DNA from 3 places in the Paraflavitalea devenefica genome. Region 3 is predicted to be linked to each of the others. Evidence: riboswitches for the same ligand, from Rfam matches in the RefSeq annotation. Region 3 holds a riboswitch; each other region holds the start of a gene.
What was found. Region 3 has a riboswitch for cobalamin ahead of metE (5-methyltetrahydropteroyltriglutamate--homocysteine S-methyltransferase). Riboswitches for the same ligand answer to the same signal wherever they lie in the genome.
Positions count from the first base shown of each region.

Region 1: linked by a shared signal. The riboswitch ahead of HB364_RS14585 (DUF5074 domain-containing protein) and the one ahead of metE (5-methyltetrahydropteroyltriglutamate--homocysteine S-methyltransferase) in region 3 are both predicted to bind cobalamin.
Region 2: linked by a shared signal. The riboswitch ahead of HB364_RS32545 (ribonucleoside-diphosphate reductase small subunit) and the one ahead of metE (5-methyltetrahydropteroyltriglutamate--homocysteine S-methyltransferase) in region 3 are both predicted to bind cobalamin.

Region 1 covers NZ_JAARML010000002.1:1,279,667-1,287,994, forward strand. The annotation lists gene HB364_RS14575 (TonB-dependent receptor) at 1-1,979, opposite strand, end outside; gene HB364_RS14580 (PKD domain-containing protein) at 1,979-3,163, opposite strand; gene HB364_RS14585 (DUF5074 domain-containing protein) at 3,173-4,282, opposite strand; cobalamin riboswitch at 4,489-4,748, opposite strand; gene HB364_RS14590 (cytochrome-c peroxidase) at 4,802-5,881, opposite strand; gene HB364_RS14595 (MbnP family protein) at 5,883-6,680, opposite strand; gene HB364_RS14600 (hypothetical protein) at 6,949-7,167, shown strand; gene HB364_RS14605 (DUF1328 domain-containing protein) at 7,187-7,351, shown strand; gene HB364_RS14610 (DUF1328 domain-containing protein) at 7,472-7,642, shown strand; gene HB364_RS14615 (KUP/HAK/KT family potassium transporter) at 7,788-8,328, shown strand, end outside.
Region 2 covers NZ_JAARML010000011.1:51,115-59,442, forward strand. The annotation lists gene HB364_RS32535 (PepSY-associated TM helix domain-containing protein) at 1-619, opposite strand, end outside; gene HB364_RS32540 (ribonucleoside-diphosphate reductase subunit alpha) at 814-3,204, opposite strand; gene HB364_RS32545 (ribonucleoside-diphosphate reductase small subunit) at 3,243-4,217, opposite strand; cobalamin riboswitch at 4,449-4,607, opposite strand; gene HB364_RS32550 (MauE/DoxX family redox-associated membrane protein) at 5,319-5,768, shown strand; gene HB364_RS32555 (HTH domain-containing protein) at 5,956-6,240, shown strand; gene HB364_RS32560 (hypothetical protein) at 6,411-7,229, shown strand; gene HB364_RS32565 (hypothetical protein) at 7,546-7,779, shown strand; gene HB364_RS32570 (HTH domain-containing protein) at 8,067-8,297, shown strand.
Region 3 covers NZ_JAARML010000007.1:74,075-82,402, forward strand. The annotation lists gene HB364_RS29315 (phosphatase PAP2 family protein) at 1-563, shown strand, start outside; gene metE (5-methyltetrahydropteroyltriglutamate--homocysteine S-methyltransferase) at 608-2,920, opposite strand; cobalamin riboswitch at 3,059-3,227, opposite strand; gene purU (formyltetrahydrofolate deformylase) at 3,262-4,089, opposite strand; gene HB364_RS29330 (methyltransferase family protein) at 4,089-4,811, opposite strand; gene cmoA (carboxy-S-adenosyl-L-methionine synthase CmoA) at 4,812-5,555, opposite strand; gene HB364_RS29340 (hypothetical protein) at 5,880-6,806, shown strand; gene HB364_RS29345 (T9SS-dependent choice-of-anchor J family protein) at 6,803-8,328, opposite strand, start outside.

The DNA.
Region 1 (8,328 bases), on a different contig from region 3:
CCCGGCATGGGATACCATTGCACCACTTCATAGTGCTGGTTCAGCAGGTTGTTCACCTCCGCCGTAAGCCGGACCGTTTTTTTCTTATGAGTCATGTTTTTTGTCAGCGCCACATCATGTGTGTACCAGGGCCTGCTATAATTTTCCGGTATATTGGCCACTGCTTCATAGCGCTCACCGGTATAAATAAAACTATAGTGCAGGTGCCAGCTTTGCCAGGTGGGGTTCAATACCAGTGATCCGCTATGCCAGGGTATATAAGGCAACTGCCCGCCATAATACGGACTGGCACGGTCGGTAAAGTCCTGCGCTTTTTGATAGGTATAGCTAAGGCGGGCATTGAGCAACACCGCCGGCGACAGTTGCCAGTTGGTTTGTACGGCTACATCCAGTCCCCTGATCTCCGTATAACCCAGGTTCAGCATCGTCCACCGGAACTGGTTGGAGGTGGGCATGGCCACGATCTTATTTTTTACCTGGTTAAAATAAGCGTCTGCCTGCGCTTCTACCCGGCGGAGCAAGCTATGCGGGAAATCGCGGGCGAAGGTTACGCCTGCATTGTATTGGGTGGTATATTCCGGGACCAGGTATTTATTCCCAATGAATGTATAGTATAGGTCATTGAGCGTAGGCATCCGGAAAATGCGTTTGTAAAAAGCACGCAGGTGAATGTCGGGTTGTTTCCAGGGTTGCCAGGATATAATAAGTGAAGGCGTGTATTCATGCTTGCTACCGGCCGCACTGTTTGCCACTTTGGTAGTTTCCTGCACAAAGGTGCCCAGCAAAGAGACCTGTACCGTAAGCCGCTTTAATTGAAGCGAAGTGGCCAGCGCCCCCAGGGTGGTATAACGGCGCGGGTATACAAAATCAACCAGGTCGGCACGCAGGGTGTTGAACAAAAAATCAGTCGCTGCATTCACGCTCCAGCCCGGCAGCAGGGTAATCAAATGGGCAGCAGAAAAATAAACTTCCTGCTGCCGGTAATGATTGTTTACATAGAGCGTGGTCACATCCAGCCGGGGGTCCGACAGGTAGTGCAGGTAATCATAGGCATATTTACTATTTAATTGCAGGCTGTAGCGCTGGCTGAATTGCTTGCGCATAGATGCCTGCACAAATACATTATTGTCCCATTGCCGGTCCTGGTGTTTGAACCGGCCCGGCTCTTCCCGTACGGCGGCGCCGGGATAACCTCTTTCGGAATTGTACCAATACACTTTTGCCTTCCATTCACCGCCTGTTATACGGCCATACAGGCCGCCTTCCAGGCGCAGGGTATATACATCCCCGTTCTTCCGCACTTCCGTGGTATCGTATCCGTCCTTCTTCACATAGCTGAACCGGTATTGGCCATTGGTATACAGGTATTCGGCATTGAACGAAGTGGTGAGTTGCTCATTCAGCCGGTGTTCCCATAAGAGGGATGGATTAATGGTGCCGAAGGAGCCGCCTTTTATAGTAGCCTTGAAATTATTCCTTTTACCTTCCGTAAAAGAAGGAATGCGGGTAGTCATATAAACAGCACCGGCGGAAGCAAGATCTTTGGCCGTTTGAAAAATGGCGCTTTTCTGTCCATTGTAAAGCGAAATGGACACCATATTGTCCAAAGAAAACCGCCCCAGGTCAACCGTACCGTTCTGGGCATTGCCCAGTTCAATGCCATCATAAAAAACACCCACATGCTGACTGCCGAGGCTGCGGATATTCACTGTTTTCAGGCCGCCCACACCACCATAATCTTTTACCTGTACGCCGGAGAAATACCGGATGGCATCGGCCACGGAGTGTACGCTCAGGCGTTGCAGGGCAGCGCCGTTCAGCGTTTGCACAGGTATTACTTCTTTGATGGTGCGGTCGGCTGTCACTATTACAGCGTCAAGACTGCGCACCCGTGCAGTATCTTTCTGTTGTGCAGCAACTGTGCTGATACTGCAACAGCATACCAGGAGCCAAATATATTGCCGTAATACAGTGTTCATCATTGCAGCCCCAGATCTTCTACACCCATAATCTCTGTAGATACTTCTCCCAGCCAGCCTGCTTCGGCACGCATACCGGTATAGATCCTGATGAAATGGATAGCGGGCAACTTCACCGGCTTACCTGCCTTATCTACTGCCCAGTCGAGCCGGATGCCAACCCCTTCATCCGCATTGGGCCAGTTATCAGCATAGCCGAAAGAAAAAGGCGAGCTCACATAATAAGATCCATTGCCAGACTGGTCTTTGACACCACTGCTGGTGAGCTTTGTGCCTTTGAACGTAATGCTGCTGCCTTTCCATTGCGGGTAATAAGGTTGTGCATGGAATACGTTTTTAGACAGGTAACCGGCCGCCCCCTGGTTGTCCGTCCACCGGATATAGGTTGTATCGCTCAGCGACCAGTTATTTTCATCGGGCGTAGGCACTTTATTTTCATCCGGCTTGTGGTAGGTGATCTCGTAATGGTGGATCGTTTTCGGACTATTGTATTCCGAACCGGCAATCTCATACCAGGTATCATCGGGCAATCCATTGCCATTGGCATCCATCGCTACTTCAATGATACCGGCCTCTGACCATTCATTAAAAGCATTGCCCAATACTTTAAAGCTGGCCTGACCGGAGTTGTTCATGATCGCATGATCAAAGCCCACTACTACAAATCCGCCAAAGCCGCCCAGGTGAATACCGGATGATGTTTTGAGCGCGTTGGTTGCTTTCAGCGCCATCTGTTCGGCGGTTTCCCCTTCCTTCCATTCAGGCATGCTGTTCACAAACTGACCCGGTGCGGGGAAGTATTCAAATACTTTCATCGCTTTGGAAGAATACGCCGTGCTTTCCTTTTTCACCACCACGTTAATAGTGGTGGATAGCGTTTCCGTGCCATTGGTAACGGTCAGGGTAATGGGATAAGTACCGGCGGTATGGCTGATAAAGCGAAGCGTATCGGTCGTTGCAATGATCTCATTGCCGGCTTTCCATGCGTACACTGCATTGGGCAGGGTAGTAGTGGCAGGCAGTACGAGGAACTGATACCGGTCTACCACAAAACCGCCTGCAGGCTCCTTGATCATAACAGTAGCGGCTATCTTATCGGGGGTGTCTTTTTTACAGCCTGGTAATAAAGCAACAAAGACCAGGAGGATAAGAACAGGTTGGTAGCGGATGATTATTTTGTTCATGGTTCAGGATTAATTGAAGATCATTAAAGCGGGGAAGTAGTAGTAAGTATAATTGACCGTTTTCTTCAGGGTTGCATTGGCGGCATCATAAAAGTAAAGACTGTTATAGGAATAGTTTTGCCCATAACCCGATTGTACAGCTGTTACTACCAGTTCATTGGCGGCAGCATAATAACCTACAGCCGCGCCATAAAACTCCTTACCAGTGGGTATCGTGGCAAAGGGGGCCGAGAGGGAAGCTGGGTTACCGGCTATGTATTTATAAAGCTGGTTGCCGCCGGCGCCCCACGACATGGTTTTGGCAATGAATACCGCATTCTCCGTAGAAGAAGTAGTAACGGTGCCTACGTTCCAGGCAAACCAGGGATTGCCCAAGGTGAAAGGAAGTGTCACCTTATTGGTGTCTAAAGTAGTGGTGTTCACCTTTACGAGTGAAGTACCGCCTGCCACCCAGAGGCTGCCATCAGGTGTTTTGGAAAGCCCCTGGTTCATCCCTGCGATGGTTTTCACAATACTGTAATTGCTTTGGTTCAGTACTATCAGTCCGGCCGATTGGTTCAGTACAAAAATGTAATTGCCTTCCTTGTATAGGCAGCCTGTTTCGCCGTTGATGCCGGTGATCTTCGCGCCTACCGTAAGCGTGGAAAGATTGAGCGGGTAAATGCCATTGGCAGTACTGATCAGGCCATTGGTGCTGTCCAGTCCCAGGAAAGCGCGGCCATTGGCAGGCAGGGAGGCGATGCGACCGGTCTCTACCAGCGATTTGGAATCGGTTACCACGAATGGTCCCTGCTTGGATACCAGATACAGCTTGCCATTGAATACGGCGCCGTATTGCGTGGTGACGCCCAGTTCTTTGCCCGGGTTCTCCAGGTGGTATACCATCTGTTCAATCGTGTCCTGTCCGTAGCGGTAGAAATTTACATTGCCATTGTCATGGCCAAACCAGCCTTCATTTACCAGGATGATGCCGTTTTCATACTTGCCCAATACCTGTGTCTTTTGGCTGGTGGATTGGGTGAGCGGTTGCTGGAAGTCGTTGTCTTTGTTACAGGCTGCCAGGCTGGCCATAAAGATCAGCAGCAGCAAGCCTTTCATGGCGGATAACCGGTTGTGCATTTTGGTATGATTAAGTGTGATAGAAAACAACCTGTTACCATACTTAATCAATACAACACCATACCCCGGATAGTCATTCCGGTGCATAGGTATGCACAACCGGCCGTTGCCTGTTACAGCAGGGGACAGCAGGCATAACTACAGGGAAAAAAATGAATAAGCTGCGTGCAGCCAATCATTCATGCTTTTTACCCGAAAGCTATGAATTAAGTAGGTAGCTGAAGGCAGGTCTCCTGGCTTGTTCTATTGCCGGACGCCTTCCCATTGCGTTTGCGTTATACAAAACAGCAACAGTGGCATGTAGATCCGGCAATTTCGTGGGTGTATATGCGAACATACTATGATGCGTACCCACGTAAAGAACTTACAGTTGCGGGACAGCTCCGGATTTTTGCTGGTGGCAATCACCGGATTCCCTTTTAATCACTACCCATAACGGTAATGAACCTTAAGCGTTGCAAAGATAAGGGGAAAGATTGTGGTGAATGATCAATTGTGAGTAGCTCGTTAATAAGTTGTCTAATACCTGATACATTGCGGACATATGTTCACTTCACCCAACTTAGGATTATTGGTAAACGATGTATCCGTCAGCGTGTGCAGGAAAGCTTTTAAAGCGGACCTATCGGTGTTGGACAAAGGAAGGCCAGTCCTGCCTGAAGATTGTAACAGCAACGGATCAATATTATCTGTCAACTGTACGCCGGCGGCATAATGTTCCAGTACCTGGTCTATGTCTTTAAACCGTCCGTCGTGCATATAAGGCGCTGTTAAGAAAATATTCCGCAGGGAAGGTACTTTGAAGCGGTACTTGTCGGCGGGCTGACTGGTAACACCCATACGCCCGAAATCCTGGCTGTAAGGATACAGGCCATTATTGCGGAAACTGAAGTCGGTGAAAAAGGGTTCGCTGTGGCAGGGGGCGCATTTGTTTTTAAATAAAGTATAGCCTGTCGATTCTTCCGGCGTAAAGGCAATACCTTCTTTACGGATCACCTGGTCGTATTTACTGTTGGCGCTTACCATGGTGCTCATGAACATACTCAGCGCCTGCATTACCCGGGCTGTCGTGATCTCACGGTTGCCAAAGGCGGCATAAAAATAAGTAGGGTAGTAAGCATCCTGCTTGATCTTGTTCACTACTGCTTCTACCGATTCACCCATTTCCACATGACTGCTGATGGGTACCAATGGTTGCAGGTCGAGGTCATTCACGCCGCCATCCCACATAAACGAAGTGGCCCAGGCCAGGTTTTGCAGGGCCGGCGCATTGCGTGTGCCCAGTGAATCAAATATCCCATGGCTCAGCCGGTGACCGTGATGGGAAAAGGCCGAAGCCTGTATATGGCAGGTGCCGCAGCTCACGGTACCGTTCTTCGACAGGGTGCCATCATAAAACAACCGCCTGCCCAGGGCAACCTTGGTCTTATTATATTGGTTTTTGGAAAGATCATATACTGGCCGCGGGAAATGGGCAGGTTGCGGAAAGCTGTCTGCATAACTGCCGGCAAAGGATGAAGGGGAATGTCGCAGGAAGCCGCTCAGCAACCAGATCAGCATCAACACTGCACATCCATATATGACCCGCATTTTTTTCATGCTACTTGTTTTGGTATTCCACGTTCCTGTACGCAAAGCCCCGCGCATAATTATCGGCAACCCGGGAGCTGGCGGGCGTAAGCATAATATGGTGCTGTGTCTTCAGGTCAATTGTCCATACGGCATTGAGTACCTGCAATACATCAAACTGCAGGTGTACAATGGCTTTTTTAGCTGCACTTACCTGCAACGGTTCTTTTGCCGGCAACCGGACTGTCACACGCCGGATATTATTAATGGTAGGGGAATTATAACCGCCGTAGCCGCCAATATGGAATTCAAACTGCCGGAAACCGGTAGCATCTGCCGGGATCGCAGGTGAAGCGCCCTCCAGTTTAAAAAAGATATAACCGCTGTTCCAGGTCCAGTACATGCTTTCACCGGCAGCCATATCCCTGCCGGGGTCCAGTACGCCTTTTCTTTCCCCGATGCCCAGCGTAGAAGTTACACTGTCTACACCCACCAGGAAGGAAATGGCGGAATAAGTGCCTTCCGGAACGGGGAGGGCAATTGTCTTCGTAGAATCAGCCTGCTCTTTCACCAGGAAAAAACTTTCCTTCTTTGGTATTACATATCGCTCTCCGTTGGCCCTGATCAGCTCGATATTGCTGATATAATACTGTAACAGGGAAATCGTGAGGGAATCGCCGGCCGGCATGCGGTATCCTATTGAGTCAAGCACCAGTGGCTGCTTACCCACCCGGTGATCCAGGCGAAGCAGCACCTGTGCTGTGGAGGCGGCGCCTGCCAGCAGGCCAGTCAATAATAAGGGCAGGAATTTCCTGGTTGTCAGGCGCATCAGCTCGATGGATTGAGCCGTAAAAATAAGCCATTTTGAGAGGCAGGCAAGCGGAACAATACAGGCGCGACCAATGCATGAACAATGATTTTATAAACTGTTGGGAACTGACTAGCAATCCCCCTTCCCGGCCTTCCCGCAGCAGCGGGAGCGGGGGAGGAGTTTACTACATATGGTCAAATCCGTTCATATTGTGGAGTGGTGTACTCAGGTTTTAATACCAGATCAATGGCCTGGTGAGGGCATTGTTTTTAAACGTTAATAAGGTATGAACACTCAAAATAAAAGGGATGCAGGCAGCCGGAACGGAGATCAGTTAATGATACCCGCTGCTGTTCCTGTAGCCAGACCCCATCAAGAAAAGGATCAGCCTGAAGTAACCGTGTACAGGAGTATACCGGCAGGAGCAGCGAAACCTGCACCTGCTGCATTGCCCTTGTTTATGGATGCGCCGTTGTATAAGGCGCGGGATTATGATCCATTGTAAACAATTAAATCTTTTATTTATGTTACGCTGGACAATCATCTTTTTAGTAGTAGCCATTATCGCGGCGCTTTTCGGATTTGGCGGTATTGCAGCCGGTGCGGCAGGCATAGCCAAGATCCTGTTCTTTATTTTTATCGTACTATTCCTGTTATCGCTGATATTTGGCAGAACAAGAACACCTTAAGAGGATAACAAAACAAGCTGTTTTTATAGTATTTGGTGCTTAAAAAGAGCGCAGGCATGCTACTTCTACATAGTACCTTTGTGTAGTGGGGATCTATTGTAAACAATAAAATCCTTGGTTATGTTTCGCTGGTCAATTGTTTTCATAACAATAGCGGTCATCGCCGGGCTCTTTGCGTTTGCCGGTATCGCAGCCAGTGTTGAAGGTGTTGCGAGGGTCGTGTTCTTTATTTTTATGATCTTGTTTGTTGGATCACTGATAGCGAACAGCATAAGGGCCGATAAGCAATAATCGCAAAGTGGAGACATGGTGATAAGGTATAGCGTGGCTAATGGAAGGATTACTTCCGTGCAGGGTAGGACTGTATCGTATAAATAAGAAAAATCATATAACCTGACAAGCTGTTTTTATAGTATTTTGGCGCTCAAAAAAACGCATGCAGGCGACTTCAACAGCATTGTTCCATAAACGGGTTACCTCAGCAGGTGTTTTAATTGCTACCGGCATTGTGTTTGGCGACATTGGTACTTCACCATTGTACACACTCAATGCCGTTTTTCATGACCGGGTCATAACGGAAGACGTGGCGCTCGGCGCGCTCTCGGCGATCTTCTGGACCCTCTTCTTTCAAACCACGCTGAAATACGTGATCATCACCCTCCAGGCCGATAACAACGGGGAAGGTGGTATCTTTTCCCTCTATGCGCTTATTCGCCGTTTCTGGGGTAAATGGTTGCTGATTCCGGCCATGGCCGGCGGCGCCTTCCTCATGGCCGATGGCATCATTACCCCGCCCATCTCGGTCGCTTCCGCCATTGAAGGCCTGCAGAAGATCAATCCGCATATTAATACCGTTCCCATCATTGTCGTCATTCTCATTGGCCTCTTCTGCTTCCAGCAATTTGGGACGGAGAAGATCGGGAAGATATTTGGCCCTGTTATGCTCGTATGGTTTACGTTCATCGGCGTACTGGGGC
Region 2 (8,328 bases), on a different contig from region 3:
CGGTCAGTGCAATAAAGATCACTACCCAGGTCATATAAAAACCAAACACATTGTGCAGGTCATAATTCACCCGGCGCCAGCGCGCATTCCATTTTACGCTGAAGCGTTGTTTGCGGGCCGCCTTGTTCTTAGGCCACCAGAGGATGAGGCCGGAGATCATCATCACCACAAATATCAGTGTGGCGGTAGCGATGATGGGCTGACCAATAGCCGGCGGAAGCCATAAATAAAAGTGTCCGTCCAGCACCCAGGGGAAAAAGCCGGATTCCATATCCTTTGCCTTCAGCACCTGTCCGCTATAGGGATTGATGTATACAATATCATAGTAGTTCTCCGGCTCAAATTGATAAAAAGATACCTGCACGGCATCGGTTTTACTACCATAAGCTACACTGTGTATCTTTTTGCCGGGTAGTTCCGCTTCTGCAATAGCCCTTAGCCGGGAGGGCTGGATAGTGGGTTTGTTTTCCGCTTGTACAAACCGGTAGGGTTGCGTCATCTCCTGTATCTCGGCCTGGAACGCATACAGGCAGCCGGTAACGGCTATAATAAACACAATGGCCCCCGAGGTAAGCCCCAGCCAGAGATGCACTTTACCAATGATCTTTTTGAAAGACATGGCTGCAAGATAGGAAGGGCCATTTGCTAAATTGGGAAAACTGTTTACGGAAAGCGGAAAGAAGCCGGAATACTATAAAAAAAGCGCCTCCTGTATCCAGGAAGCGCCCTTAAAATATCAGCGACCGCTAACGGCTGTTTTAATCGAGGCAAAGGCGCTAATAGCTAACGGCTAAAAGCTAACAGCTTCTTCCCCTACGCACTACACGTCACACAACCCTCTTCCATCGTACACGTAGCACCCACAGGGATCACATCGCCATCGGCGCCTTCCACTACCTTCAAGGAATGGTTATCGGTGAGCGGCTCGGTCATCTTGCCGCCTTGTTTTTCTACCGTAAACTGTACGGCCTGGGAGGCTGCCTTGGTACGCAGGTAATACATACCGGTTTTCAATCCCTTCTTCCAGGCATAAAAGTGCATGGAGGTGAGCTTGCCGGTAGTGGGCGCATCCACAAACAGGTTCAGCGATTGGCTCTGGCAGATGTAGGCGCCACGGTCGGCGGCCATATCGATCAGCGTACGTTGCTTGATCTCCCATACCGTTTTATAGATATTCTTGATATGCTCGGGCAGACCATCAATCTTTTGGATAGAACCATTGTGTGAAATGATCCTGTTCTTCATCTCATCATTCCACAGGTTCAGCTCTACCAGGTCTTTCAGCAGGTGCTTGTTCACCACTACAAATTCCCCGCTCAGTACGCGGCGTACATAAATATTGGAAGTATAGGGTTCAAAGCACTCATTATTGCCCAGGATCTGGGAGGTAGAGGCGGTAGGCATCGGCGCCACCAGCAGGGAGTTGCGGATACCATGCTTTATCACTTCTGCTTTCAGGCTGTACCAGTCCCAGCGCAGGGTAGGTTCTGTGCCCCAGGCGTCGAACTGGAAAATGCCTTTGGAGGCAGGGGAGCCGGCAAACGTTTCATAAGGGCCTTCTACTTTCGACAGGTCTTTGCTGGCGGTCATCGCTGCAAAATAGATCGTCTCGAAGATCTCCTTATTCAGTTGCTTCGCCTCTTCGCTTTCAAAAGGCAGGCGCATCAGGATGAAGGCATCGGCCAGACCCTGTACACCCAACCCGATGGGACGATGGCGCAGGTTGGAAGTGCGCGCTTCTTCTACCGGGTAATAATTATTGTCAATGATCTTGTTCAGGTTCTTGGTCACTTCATACGTTACCTCGTACAACTTCTCGTGGTCAAACTGGCCATTGTTCACAAAGCGGGGCAATGCCAGGGAGGCGAGGTTACATACCGCTACTTCATTTTCAGAAGTGAACTCCAGGATCTCTGTACACAGGTTGCTGCTCTTGATCGTGCCCAGGTTCTGCTGGTTCGATTTGCGGTTGGCGCTATCCTTGTACAGCAGGTAGGGGGTGCCGGTCTCGATCTGTGCGTCGAGGATGGCAAACCACAGGTCCTGCGCTTTCACCGTTCTGCGGGCGCGGCCTTCCTGCTCATATTGGTGATACAGTTTTTCAAATTCTTCTCCCCAGCATTCATGCAAGCCCGGTGCTTCATGCGGACAGAACAGGCTCCACTGGCCATCGCTTTCCACGCGCTGCATAAACAGGTCGGGGATCCAGAGGGCATAAAACAGGTCCCTGGCGCGCATCTCTTCTTTACCGTGGTTCTTGCGCAGGTCGAGGAACTCAAACACATCGGCATGCCAGGGTTCCAGGTAAATGGCGAAAGCGCCTTTGCGTTTGCCGCCGCCCTGGTCTACATAGCGGGCCGTATCGTTAAATACGCGCAGCATGGGGATGATGCCATTGCTGGTACCATTGGTGCCGCCGATATAGCTGCCGGTAGCGCGGATGCCGTGGATAGAAAGACCGATACCGCCGGCGCTCTGTGATATCTTGGCCGTTTGTTTCAGCGTATCATAAATGCCGTCAATGCTGTCTTCCTTCATCGTGAGCAGGAAGCAACTGCTCATCTGTGGTTTGGGCGTACCGGCGTTGAACAGGGTAGGCGTGGCATGGGTAAACCAGCGCTCCGTCATCAGGTTATACGTCTTGATGGCGCTGTCAATATCTTCCTTGTGAATACCGATGGCCACCCGCATGTACATGTGCTGGGGACGCTCTACCACTTTACCATCTACTTTCAGCAGGTACGATTTCTCCAGTGTTTTAAAACCGAAATAATCAAAGCTGTAATCGCGGTCGTAAATAATCGTGCTGTCCAGCAGCTCGGCATGTTGCTCAATGATTGCCCATACATCATCGGCAATCAGCGGAGCGAGCTTGCCGGCCTTGCTGTCTTTGCATTCATACAGCAGTTTCATCGTGCCGCTGAAGCTCTTCGTGGTATTTTTATGCAGGTTGCTCACGGCTATGCGGCTGGCCAGCAGGGCATAGTCGGGGTGTTTTACGGTCAGGGAGGCCGCTGTTTCCGCAGCCAGGTTGTCCAGCTCGGTCGTGGTCACCCCATCATACAATCCTTCAATTACTTTCTTGGCTACATCAATGGAGTTTACAAACCGCCTGTCGAGCCCATAGCATAGTTTTTCTATGCGGGCAGTGATCTTGTCAAACTTGACAGATTCTTTTTTGCCGTTTCTTTTTATTACAAACATGGGTCAGTAAGTATTTATGATAAGTGATGAATATTCTATTAAAAATCTTCTTCGAGAGAGAAATTCTGCGCTTCCTTGTTACCCGCAATCACCCCACTCTTCTGGTAATCCCCCACGCGCTTCTCAAAGAAGTTGGTCTTTCCTTCGAGGGAGATCATCTCCATGAAATCGAAGGGGTTGGTGCTGTTAAACATCTTGGGATAGCCCAGTTCACTCAGCCAGCGGTCGGCCACAAACTCAATATACTGCTGCATCAGTTTGGCATTCATACCAATCAGGTCTACCGGCAGGGCTTCGGTGATGAACTCTTTTTCGATCTTCACGGCATCGCCAATAATGGCATATACTTCTTCTTGTGTCATTTGCTGACGAAGCATGCTGTACAGCAGGCAGGCAAACTCGCAATGCAGGCCTTCATCGCGGCTGATCAGTTCATTGCTGAACGTAAGGCCGGGCATCAGGCCTCTTTTCTTCAGCCAGAAAATGGAGCAGAAGCTGCCACTGAAGAAAATACCTTCCACGGCGGCAAAGGCTACCAGTCTTTCTGCGAAAGAACCGTTCTCGATCCAGCGCAGGGCCCATTCTGCTTTCTTCTTCACCGCGGGTACGGTGTCGATGGCATGGAACAGGCGGTGCTTTTCCTGCGGATCTTTAATATAAGTGTCTATGAGCAGGGCATACGTTTCGGAATGGATATTCTCCATCATGATCTGGAAGCCGTAGAAGCAGCGTGCTTCGGGCAATTGTACTTCACTCATGAAGTTCACGGCCAGGTTTTCATTCACAATGCCATCGCTGGCGGCAAAAAAGGCCAGCACGTGTGAAATAAAATGACGTTCCCCGTCGTTTAAGCTGGCCCAGTCTTTCATGTCGCCGCTGAGGTCAATCTCTTCCGCTGTCCAGAAACTGGCTTCATGCTTCTTGTACATCTCCCACACACGGGGGTAGTTAATGGGCAGGATCACAAAGCGGTCTTTGTTTTCCTGCAGTAATATTTCATTTTCGTTGCTCATGGTATTCAAAGTATTTAATTGATATCATCTTTCTCTTCCACATTGCCGACTGCCGATTGCCGGTTATACCGACGACAATTCCCCTCCAACAGAAATATATTCTATGGACGGAACCAGTAATCACCCGTTACAAAAGGGAACGACACGTACCTGGCCACAGCGCTGCCCGGAGGGGTAAGGGGAACAGCGTGGAGCCCGTATAGCAGTGCAATTACCTTTGATGCGAAGGTGTGGCACTCAATTGTATGGCAGGTGTCTGACTTTATCCGCCGGAGGCGGAATTCACAGTTGCGCAACAGTCCATGATTTTCACATGGTTCCCTTTTAAATCCGGTCTAAATGCTTGTTTATGAGCCCTATAGACCGGATACCGGTACAATTTTTTGTAAAAGAGCGAATACAAACTTAGCCTTCCCGGCGGGGCAGGCCAAACTAACTTAGTAACAGGGGGTGGATAATTACTGTGGCGTGTTTCAGGTTTCGTGTTCCGGGTTCTTCAGGTGTAGCAAGCTGATGAATTTCAGGATTGCTGGTTGATGGGTTCGGGATTACTACGTGTAACCATTTGATTAATCTCAAATAGCAGGCTGCTAAGTGATAATAAGGCGCTTTAAAAGCGCGGCAGCAACCCGAAACTCCAAACGCTAAACCCGAAACCGATAGGTGAAAACCCTTAACCCAATGTTAAGAATTGAGATAATGGTCATTTATGGAAATTTTACTCCCGATATCTAAAACAAGGTAGTGGAAAAATACACGAAATTTATAGTGAGGCCCCACTGGGAAACCAAGAGGCCCATATGATCATGAGAAAATCTATGCAGTTTCAATAACCCGGGCCGTCTCTTCCTGAACAAACGGGAATGCTACGATAGCTTATGTATAGTTCGCCGGTCCGGGTTATCTGAAATTGCTCACTGGCCCACTTTTTAACCCTTATATACAACTGCTACAAAGGCTACACTGATTAGTTACTAACCGTACCCGTGAACACCCGACTTTGCTTATAAGTATGGTATTGATGTATTGCATGTTGAACAGGCGAACTGTCTGTGCTGTATCCATGTAAAACGCCCTAACATTAAGAAATCGAACCTATCAATGAAAAAAAGTTTCATCGTGGGGATCATATCCCTGCTCCTTATCCTGTTGATGGTATATGCTGCCATGGCCAAGCTCAATGATTACTACAACTTCCGCTTTGGCCTCAGCGAATCGCCCATCATTGCTCCTTTTGCCGGCCTGCTCGTATGGGCGGTACCTGTTACCGAACTGCTTATTGCCGCTATGTTATCGCTGCCTTTCCTGCGCCTGGCCGGCTTGTATGCCTCCTTTGTGTTGATGTTGCTGTTTACCTTGTACATTATTGTGATGCTTTCTTTTTATAAGGACATTCCCTGTTCCTGCGGGGGCATCCTGGAAGAAATGTCGTGGGGAGCGCATATTGTGTTCAACCTGGGCTTTGTATTGCTGAGCGCCTGGGCCATCATGCTGGAGAAAAAGCGCCGACGACGTTTACCGGCTGTGGAAGCGGTGCCGCTGTCACGTTAAGTGCAGGGTGGCTCACCCGTCGAAGAGCTGTCGAAGCGCTTCTTCAGTCGCCAGCCTCTGGCTGGTGACGGCTATTTCAAAGCCTCCGGCTTTGCTATTCTAAAAGGAACCTGTCGAAGCACGCCACAGCCATTCACCATCGCCTATTCTTTTGAATCTATACTGTTAATCATTAAACCAATGTGTCATGCGAAAGAACATTCTTGAGCGCCTGGAACGCATCGACCGCCTTATCCGCATTAAAGGGACCGGAACCCCCGCAGAACTGGCGGCCAGATTAAAAATGTCTGAAAGAAACATCTACCAGTACCTCAACCTCATGAAGGACCTGGGAGCGCCCATCAAATTTGATCCTTTCCGGGAGACTTATTACTACAGTGAAGATGGGCAATTCATCATCTGTTTTCAACGCGCCACCAATGGAGACGGTACTAAAGACGACAAGAAACCTGCTATTAAAAAGTCTGCTTAACCCGTGCATGAATCATAACACAGTACTGCACAATGGGTGCAGTACCGCTATGTAAATTGGAGGGAGAAAGCCAGTGGTAAGTGACCCCACTTACCACTCGGCCTTCCCATGACTATGAATGATCTTTGTTGCAGCCCACATCAAGATCACAATCTAAATATTTTTTCAAGATGAAATACCTCCGCATGTTCGAAGCAGCTTCCGGTCTCTTTCCTAAACGGATCAACGTTACCCTTATTGATGCCGCTAATGGCAACTATCTGGGCAAATACAAAATTCCCGCCGAACTTCTACCTGCTGCTTTCAATCGGCCAATTACGCTGGAAATTGACAATATCAACTGGCGGGTATTGCAGGCTGACCCTGTATTGGCCGATGATTTCCTGTTCTCCAAAAAGCTTTCCTTACAGGTGCAGCAGGCTGCTACCGTTGGTGAGGGGCAGTTGAAATATAGCCTGCCTACTGTTTGCAGTGACTTACCAGCCACCGGAGCCACCAGCTTGTACCACGATTTTACGCTCGAAATAACAGACTCCGATTGGCGGCAGGTAGAGTTTGTGCCGCTCTCACAATCGGAGATAATAGAAGAAGCTGTAAAAACTATCGAAGCTATCCTTAATGGCCAGCTCAATCCATTATTAGGATATGAACTACAATATATAAGGAATAATGGTTTACAGTTGGCTCTTGCCATTTCTTTGGATGAGTTTTGTTCACATATCATCAATCCTATGAAAGGTAATATCTTTTATAATAATGCTGGCTTCGTGCAAAACGGATTTGCAGTACGGAGTAATAGTTATGCTTACTATGGCATCTTGGAAAACGGATTGATTCGAACCTTATGTTTGCAGCAATTCGATTGGGCCGATGATGAGTTTATGTGCGTGCTTTCTACATATGAATTATCTTTGATCGACTGGTGCAATGCCTCCCGCATTAGTGCCGAAGCCGGGGAAACTCCTAAAAGCGAGTTCATTAATATATAATATGACTTTTGTCTTTTTGAACGAGCGAAGCGGAGTAGGAAATCTATTATCGAAGCAAACGTACCCACAACTTACCACTCACAGTTCATCCCTCTTCTACAATAATCACTTATGCCAACACATCTGTAATATTAATATTCCACTGAAAAAATTTGGCAGCATGAGTTGGTAATTTAGTAGAACTAAAGATGAATTCTATGTTTGAGTTGCTTAACCGACTACAACGAATTGATGCTTTTATTCAACTACGCAGCACCGGGAAAAGCTGGTGAATTGACGTGCTAAACCAACTAAATAACTCTCCCCAATAATTACCATGCTAATAGAAAATGACTTCATCCAACAGATATGCATTCATTTGGAGAAGCTGGAAAGCCTCATACGGGAAGAAAACACCGGGAATGCGGTTGAGTTAGCCCAGAAAGCTGGCATTACCAGCTCCCAGGTTCTCTCCTTCATTCATTTTATGAAGGAAGCCTGCGGGGAGCTGATCTGGTACGACAACGAGAGAAATACATATTATTATGTGACCAACTATAGTGAAAGTTAATCCAGGAGGCTAGCGCATTGACGCCTGTGAATTGCCATATTTTCCCTGCAACCTCCCACAATCCGATCCTTTGTAATGGTTAGGCAATGATTTAGTAAACTTTTCCAGTTTCTGTTCAAAAGAGGGGAAAATAACCCCTCTGGTGTAGCAGTAGAACTAAAATTAGTACATAAGGAAAAATTGAATTACCGCAAGCGGTTGTGGATTTTGCGTCCATGATGTCGTGAAACCGTAAAATGCTGTCGTCATCGAGAATACAGTATTGCCTCCTAACAAAACCGATGCATATGTTAAAAGATTCAATTTTACGCATCCAGCAAATAGACAACCTTATCAAAAGGAAAGGAACGGGATCACCGGATGACTTCGCTGCCCGCCTTCATATTTCCCGAAGATGCCTTTATGACTATATCAATAAAATGAAGGACTGGGGAGCACCCATTGAGTACGACCTTTTTAAGCAAACCTACTATTATACTGAAGAAGGCAAGTTTACAATTGCTTTCACGTGCAATTAAGAAACCGCATTCCTATACCAGGTGCGTCGAC
Region 3 (8,328 bases):
ACCGCAGCATTAAAGAAGAGCTGGCGATTGAACACCCGCATAACAAGGTTTCTATAGACAACTACCTGCAATATGCACCGGCACTGGCCGTATATGGTTTGAATGCCGCGGGTATTAAAGGCAAACATAACTTTAAGGACCGTACCATCCTGTATGGTATGTCCATGCTCATTTCCAACAGCGCCGTATTCTCCATTAAAAAATTCAGTGGCGAGAAGCGCCCCGATGGTTCAGATTACTACTCTTTTCCTTCCGGTCATACTGCCAATGCTTTTGTAGCGGCAGAATTTATGCGGCAGGAATACAAGGATGTGAGTCCCTGGTATGGCGTGGCAGGTTATGCCATGGCCGCCACTACAGGTTACCTGCGCATGTACAACAACAAGCACTGGTTCAGCGATGTGGTGGCCGGCGCTGGTGTGGGTATAGCCTCCACCAAACTGGCTTACTGGCTATACCCCATGCTCCAACGCGGTTTATCCAAAAACAAGAAGCTCAATACCGTCATTATGCCTACTTACCAGGATGGCGCAGTAGGTGTAGGACTGGTACATAAATTCTAAGGTGAGGGTCAGTGGTGAGCACTACTGACCACTCACAAACTTCATCAGGCAACAATCTTTTTCTCAACTTCCGCCCTCGCTATAGCGGCGGCCTTCACCATATTTTCCAGCGCTGTTTTTGTTTCCGGCCACTTGCGGGTCTTCAGCCCGCAATCGGGATTCACCCATACATTGCGCGCCGGCAATAACGTGGCCGCTTTCTCCAGGAGTGATACCATCTCTGCTACCGATGGCACGCGGGGCGAATGAATATCATACACCCCCGGCCCTATCTCATTGGGATACTTAAAATGTGCAAACGCTTCCAGCAGCTCCATTTGCGAACGCGAAGTTTCTATCGTGATCACGTCGGCATCCATCGCAGCAATATGCTCTATAATATCATTAAACTCACTGTAGCACATATGCGTATGGATCTGCGTTTCATCTTTTACACCGCTGACTGATATACGGAATGCCCGTACCGCCCATTGCAGGTAGGCTCCCCAGTCCTTTTTCCGCAGGGGCAATCCTTCCCGGATGGCAGGCTCATCTACCTGTATAATACTAATACCTGCTTTTTCCAGCGCCACCACTTCATCCCGGATAGCCAGGGCAATCTGGTTGGTGGTCACAGAACGCGGCTGGTCATTTCTTACAAACGACCATTGCAGGATCGTTACCGGCCCGGTGAGCATGCCTTTCATAAAGCGGGTCGTTTGCGCTTGTGCAAAACTGCTCCAGCGCACCGTCATATCCGCAGGCCTGCTTACATCGCCCACAATGATAGGCGGCTTCACGCAGCGGCTGCCATAGCTTTGTACCCATCCGTTTTTCGTAAACACAAATCCGTCAAGCTGTTCCCCAAAATATTCTACCATATCATTGCGCTCAAACTCGCCATGCACCAATACGTCCAGCCCCGTCTCTTCCTGCCAGCGGATGGCTTCCAGGGTAGCCTGCTCAATAGCGGTATCATATTCAGCCTGGGTAAGCTCCCCCTTTTTTAAGCGGGCGCGCAATTGCCGGATATCATCCGTTTGCGGAAATGATCCGATCGTAGTAGTAGGAAACAAAGGAAGCTGGAACAGTTGGCGCTGTACCTGTTGGCGTATAGCAAAAGGGCTATTGCGTTCACCGTCTTTGGCTGTAATGGTTGCTACCCGTTCTTTTACTGCCGGCTTATGGATAAGCGCTGAGGTGCTGCGGCTTTCCTGCGCCTGCTGGTTGGCGACCAGCAAAGAAGTATTGCCATTTACAATAGCGGCCAGTTCTCTTACCTCCTGCAGCTTCTGTTTGGCGAAAGCCATCCAGTTCCTGATCACAGGATTAAGACCAGTTTCCAGGTCAAGGTCAAAAGGCGTATGCAGTAAGGAGCAGGAAGGTGCGATCATCACGCGCTCCGCCCCCAGCCTGTCAATCGCTTTCCGGATCAGGGACAGCGATTGGCTGTAATCATTCTTCCAGATATTCCTGCCATCAACAACACCCAGTGAAAGCGACAGTTTGGGCGGTATGCTGCTTAAAATGTCATCCAGTTGCCGCGGCGCCCGCACCAGGTCTACATGCAAAGCGCAAACCGGCAGGCTAACGGCCAGTTCAGTATTTTCCTGCAGGCCTTCAAAATAAGTGGTAAGCAGGGTCTTCACATGCGGGCAATGCTTCTTAATCTCTGCATAGGCATACTTATAGGCCTGCTGTTGCTTTTCCGTGAGGTCCATGGCCAGGAAAGGTTCATCCAGTTGTATCCAGTCGGCCCGGTAATCATCTTTCAGCTTATTCAGTATCTCAACATACACCGGCACCAGCTTTTTGATCAGGTCTATCCTGTCAAAAGGCACGCTTCCTTTTTCTTTGCCCAACAGCAAATAGGAAACAGGACCTATCAAAACAGGCTTGGGCGTTTTGCCGGTCACATACTTTGCCCCGCTGAACTCACTGAAGAGCCGGTTGGAGAACAGCTTAAACGACTGGTCATGTGTAAACTCAGGTACGATATAATGGTAATTCGTATCAAACCATTTTGTCATCTCCATGGCCGTAATATCAAGGCCATGACGCTGGTAGCCCCTGGCCATGGCAAAATAGAGATCAATCTCTGTGTTGTCCTTCACATCGGTTACCACCGGTGCATAACGGGTGGGGATAACGCCCAGGAGCAATGACATGTCCAGCACCTGGTCATAAAAACTAAAATCATTACAGGGAATCAGATCAATGCCGGCTGCGGCCTGCAGCGTCCAGTTATCTTCCTGGATCCTTTTGGCGGCCAGGAATAGCTCCTGCCGGGAGATGGCGCCTGTCCAGTACTGTTCACAGGCCTTTTTGAGTTGGCGGTGGCTGCCCATACGCGGGTAGCCCAGGTTGTTTGTCAGCATACGCAAAAACTTTTAGGTTAAACATTAAGTGAATAATGCCTTTACGTTTAAGAGTATGCTTCCGGAATTTAAGAATAAGAGAGGTACAGCCTTATGAGGCATGGGGCTGCTCCTGACTTCTGCTTTAAACTGCGAAAGCATTCGTCCGGTTTCCTGGCAAGTATCTGGCTTGGGAGTGATGGCGAACGTGAAACGTGCGACCTTCAACCCTTACAGTTGCGCAACAGCCCATGATTTACACATGGTTCCTTTTTAATAATACCGCCGATAACGATAGGCGACATTAACCTGGAAACGACCATTAAAGTAAAGAACGATGGCGCGAAGGTATATCTTTTCTATTACTCGAAGACAACTGTTTTATTATTATACACAAACACCCGGTCATCAAATACAAGCCGTAGCGCTTTGGCCAGTACAGCAGTTTCTATTTCTTTACCGGCCCGCATCATATCAGAGGCTGTGAGGGAGTGGGTCACCGGTATAATCTGCTGGGCAATAATGGGGCCTTCATCAAGGTCATTCGTTACAAAATGGGCAGTAGCGCCAATCAGCTTCACGCCGCGCTCAAATGCCTGCCGGTAAGGATTGGCGCCGGCAAAGGCAGGCAGAAATGAATGATGGATATTGATGATGCGGCCGGGGAAGGCCGCTACAAAAGCAGGCGATAAAATGCGCATGAACTTGGCCAGCACAATATAATCCGGCGCGTACTGTGCTATGCAGTCCTTTATCTGTTCTTCAAATACGGCTTTGAGAGCCTCATGATGCGGTACATGGTGAAAGGGTACATCAAAGCGGCCGCAGATATCCTGCAGGGTATCATAATTACCGATAACAGCCTGTATATGGGCGCCCAGCGTTTTAAAATAATGACGGATCAGCATATCCCCCAGGCAATGATACTCTTTGGTCACCATCACCACGATCTTCTTTTGCGGCAATGGGTCTACTACGATGGCTGCATCAGGCGGCAAAACCGCCTGCAGGGATTTTGCGATCCCTGCAGCATCAGCTTCCTGCTCTACCTGCACCCGCAGGAAAAAGCGGTTCTCTGTCTTGTCCACATGCTCCCGCAAAGAAACAATATTAAGCTGCTGCTGCGCCAGCACACCGGAGATGGCAGCCACCAGCCCTACCCTGTCTATGCACTGTATGACGATAATCATTATTCTTTCAGTTTGCCCGATTTCTTCAAATATCGGACAAAAAGATACCATACCAGCAGGAGTGGCAACAAAACGGCCCCTAAAATATTCCTGAAGTGGCTATCATAACCGGTTAACTGCGGATACCTGAACAGTAAGATCAGTACGATACCGGAAAGCCAGATATATTGGGTATTATACTCTTTAAGCAGCCAGCGCTTCCAGTTAAATTGCATCGAGCTAAAAGTTGTACCCAGTCTCTTGAGCATAGGCAGCCACCGGTTTACCCGGCTGCAATAACTTACGAAGGCCTGCCCGAATTTCCCGCGCAGGAAGTTTTCTTCCGCCAGTACAATAGACTGGTAAATGAGTATGAACAGCGGCATAACCACCACCACATACAGGAGTGAATTAGAGAGAATACCTACACCCAGCAGCATCAGCATATTGCCCACATACAAGGGATTACGGCAATGATGAAAAATACCAGTCGTAACAAGGTCTTCTGCATACACCTTACCATCCTTACCGCCCCGGATAATATAAGCCAATCCGATCGTGGCGCCGCGTATAACCTGCCCCATCACAGTAACCAACAGTCCGGTGATGAGCGGCCAGTAATAATAACCGGCCCCGAAATATTGCTCACTGAATAAAGGGGCAGAAGGAACGAACAATAGCAGGTAGAGTACTATAAACAATCCATTCCTGTGCTTAAAAAAGAAATTACCGATCCTGACCATTTAGTATTTTTTTGCAATGATCCCTGAAAAATTATACCATTTAAAGAATACCTCACAATGATCAAATCCAGTCTTTTGCAGCAGGGTGATATTCTCACTCAGCTTATATGGGATCAATACATTTTCAAGTGCCTCCCGCTTTTGGGCAATCTCCATCTCACTGTACAGGTGCCTGCGTTTCATGTCATAATAATACTTGATAAAGTCCCGGTTGAAGGCGCTGTTTTCGGCCAGTATCTTTTCTACAATAATCACCACGCCCCCGGGCACCAGTCCCTCACAGATCTCCCTCAGCAGGCGTTCACGGTTAATAGGACGCACGAATTGCAGGGTAAGGCAGAGCACTACCACAGAAGCATCCTGGATAATAACAGCCCGGTTAAGGTCTTCTTCCTGCAAAGCATAGGGATGTGAGCAGGGAAGCGCTTCCAGTTTTTGCCGGCATTTGCTGAGCATATCTGCAGAATCATCTATGCCAATAAAGCTGATATCGTCCGGGACCGCCTGGTCCATATATATAAGAGTAGTTCCTGTGGAGCAGCCCAGGTCATATACCTTTGTATGCGGTATACAATGGTCGGCAGCCAGTTCGGCCACCATGCGCTGCATCTCTTCATAAAAAGGGACGGACCTGTTGACCATGTCGTCAAAGACACCCGCTACTTTGCTGCTGAACGTAAAATCAGCAGGCTTTGAATACACTTCTTTAAATACTTCGTCTTTATGCATAGAGGGTCGGTTCATGATGAAATCAATGATTGCAATTTATTTACCCGCGCGCGCAGGGCACAGTCAGCCCGTGTTTTGGAAAACTGAATGATTAAATGTAGATGTTTGCCTTAACCTCTTACTTTTTAGTGAATAAGCTGATGGGATCTAAGACGATGAAATTAAAGGATGCCAGGCGGGGAGAAGTCTTAAAATATATTAATCCGGCCGGGAAATCGACATGCGGGCTATTTGTGCAGACGAGAGGGATTCAGACAGCAATAAAAATATGCCATCCTTGCCGACTATAAACGAACATTTTCGTATATTAGCTTCTTACCGTAATCAACACCTTTCACTATGCGAACGCTATTTTTTACATTAACCTGTATGTTACTCACTGTTATTTGCCCGGCACAACAATATGATACTGTTCTTTACAGAACCAACGGAAGGGTTGACGGCTATCACCTGGCCCTGCTTCCGGCCGGTGGCGTGTCGAAAGGCCTGCTTGTTTTTATTCCGGGCGCTTCTACCGAAGCGGATGATATGATGAAGGAGACCGACCTGCCGGTGAAAGCCCAGGCAGCAGGCTATACAGTAGTTATCACGTATTTATCAAACAGGGTTTTCTTTGATTCGGCCAATGTACTGCAAACAAGGTTGGAACAATTGGTTAAAGATGCTTCGGCAAAGTATAAGACACCGGCCGGTAAATTTATTATCGGGGGACATTCCATCGGCGGGCACCAGGCGATGATCTATACGGAAAAAGCCATGATGCCCGGCTCAAAAGCCATTAAGCCGGCGGCCGTGTTTGGTGTGGACCCGCCGTTGGATATGAAACGGCTTTATAACGGTTACCAGCGTGTGTTGGCAGCAGGAGCCGGTGGCGAAGCCTTGTATGTGACCACTAGATTCAATTCGATCTATGGCGGTCCGCCCGAACAATTTCCTGCCGCCTATGAAGCAGCATCCTCTTTTTACCGAGATGCAGCCAATGGTGGCAATGCACGCTTCCTGAAAGACATTCCCGTTCACCTGTACTGCGACCCGGATGTAATCTGGTTTGTAAATGAACGGAATATAGGCGTGGAATGGACCAACCTGGCCGACACATCAGCCTGCATAGCCACCCTGCGTAAGCTGGGTAACGGGAAAGCAGAACTGGTTACCAACCTCGGTAAAGGCTATCTGCCGGATGGCAAACGCCATCCCCATGCCTTTTCACAGGTACAGGCACCGGAATTCCTGGGTTGGGTAGCGGAAGTATTGAAAGGTATCTAACGAACCTTTAACAGTCGCTCCGTGATCGTCTTATCCGTATACTTCATTCGCACAAAGTAAACACCACTGCCGCCACCGATAACTACAGGTATCTGGGCCGGGGCATTGCCATTAAAGGTACGCTTATACACCACTTTACCAAGCATATCAGTAACCTGTACACTTTGCAGCTTTACCGGTAATTCCAGGTGCCGGATACTAAACCCTTCTTCGAACGGGTTAGGCCCTACCATATAGCCTTTCTTCTTGAGCAAGGCAGGCAACGTCACCGTGGCAATGTCAACTTTATCAAGCCATATATTATTGCCGTTCTTACCAATACTCCTGAATACTACCTGGAACCGGCCACGAACAGGGACCAGCTTGCTGATATCAACATACTCTGTTCTCCATTGCGCCGGCATAGTGGGTACATGCCCCAGGGTGTCCCCTGCCGGGTAAGTGATTGGCTGACCGGGAGCGCCAGTGGTTTGCAGTGCAGCCCCCCATTTCTTATAGACAGACTGGAAAGTTTTTCCACAATCCATCGTGAGCAATACTTCAAGGGTATCTATCGGAGTTACCGTACTGCCGGCCGGGCGTGATAAGGCGTGCGACAGATCAAAGCGGATAACCAGGGAGTCGAATTCTCCCACCTGTAGCGGGGGCATATACAGATCATCAGCCTTTCCATTAGCGCTAAAGCGATAATTCCTGATCCAGGCAGCGCCTGTTTGTTCACTGGCGCCACGATTGGTTGGTTCCCAGGTATAGGCCTTGCCGGAACTATTCACGGCCCAGTTAGCCGGCGGGAAGGTGGCCAACTCAAAACCTTCTTTGAGCGGCGCAGTCTGCAGATCGGTTACTGTAAACTGAACCCGGCTGGTGTCATTGCTAACCACATGATCGTCCTGTCCATTAGGCTGCCTCGTATACACTGTAAGCAGGTGACTGCCCGATGTGGTGAGCGATACAAGCTTTAAGGGTACCGCTGCCTCCTGGGTTTTGCCCAGTGCGCCTGTCCACATAACAGAATCCAACGGTCCGTTGTCTACCCGGAACAGTACTTTCACATTACGCAGGGTATCCTTGCCCTGTGAAGCTATTTTCACAACAGGTGTAAAGTCGCGTAAGCACATGACCCTGGAAGGCTCTGTAATGCTGCTGACTGTTGCATCCCGTGTAATAGCATATACATTCAGTTGTACATCATCTATATAAAGGTTATTTCCGTACCTGTTAACTGTTTTGAACCCAACGATCACACTGGTGGCATTGCCAACAAATGGTTTCAGGTTAACCCGGGTGTTTATCCAGTCGGCAGCGGCTGGTGCATAAGCGGAACTGAGCGTTCCGGGTACAGTAGCAAGATTAACACCGCCACGTTTCCACACCTCTGAAAAAGTGACGCCACAATCGAAGGAAATAACAACAGCCAGTGTATCGGCTTCAGCAGCGCTGGTGCTGTACGCTCTATAGGCGCGTTCAAAAGACAGGATAATGGAATCCGCCTCCTGGATATTGATGGAGGGAGACAGCAGAA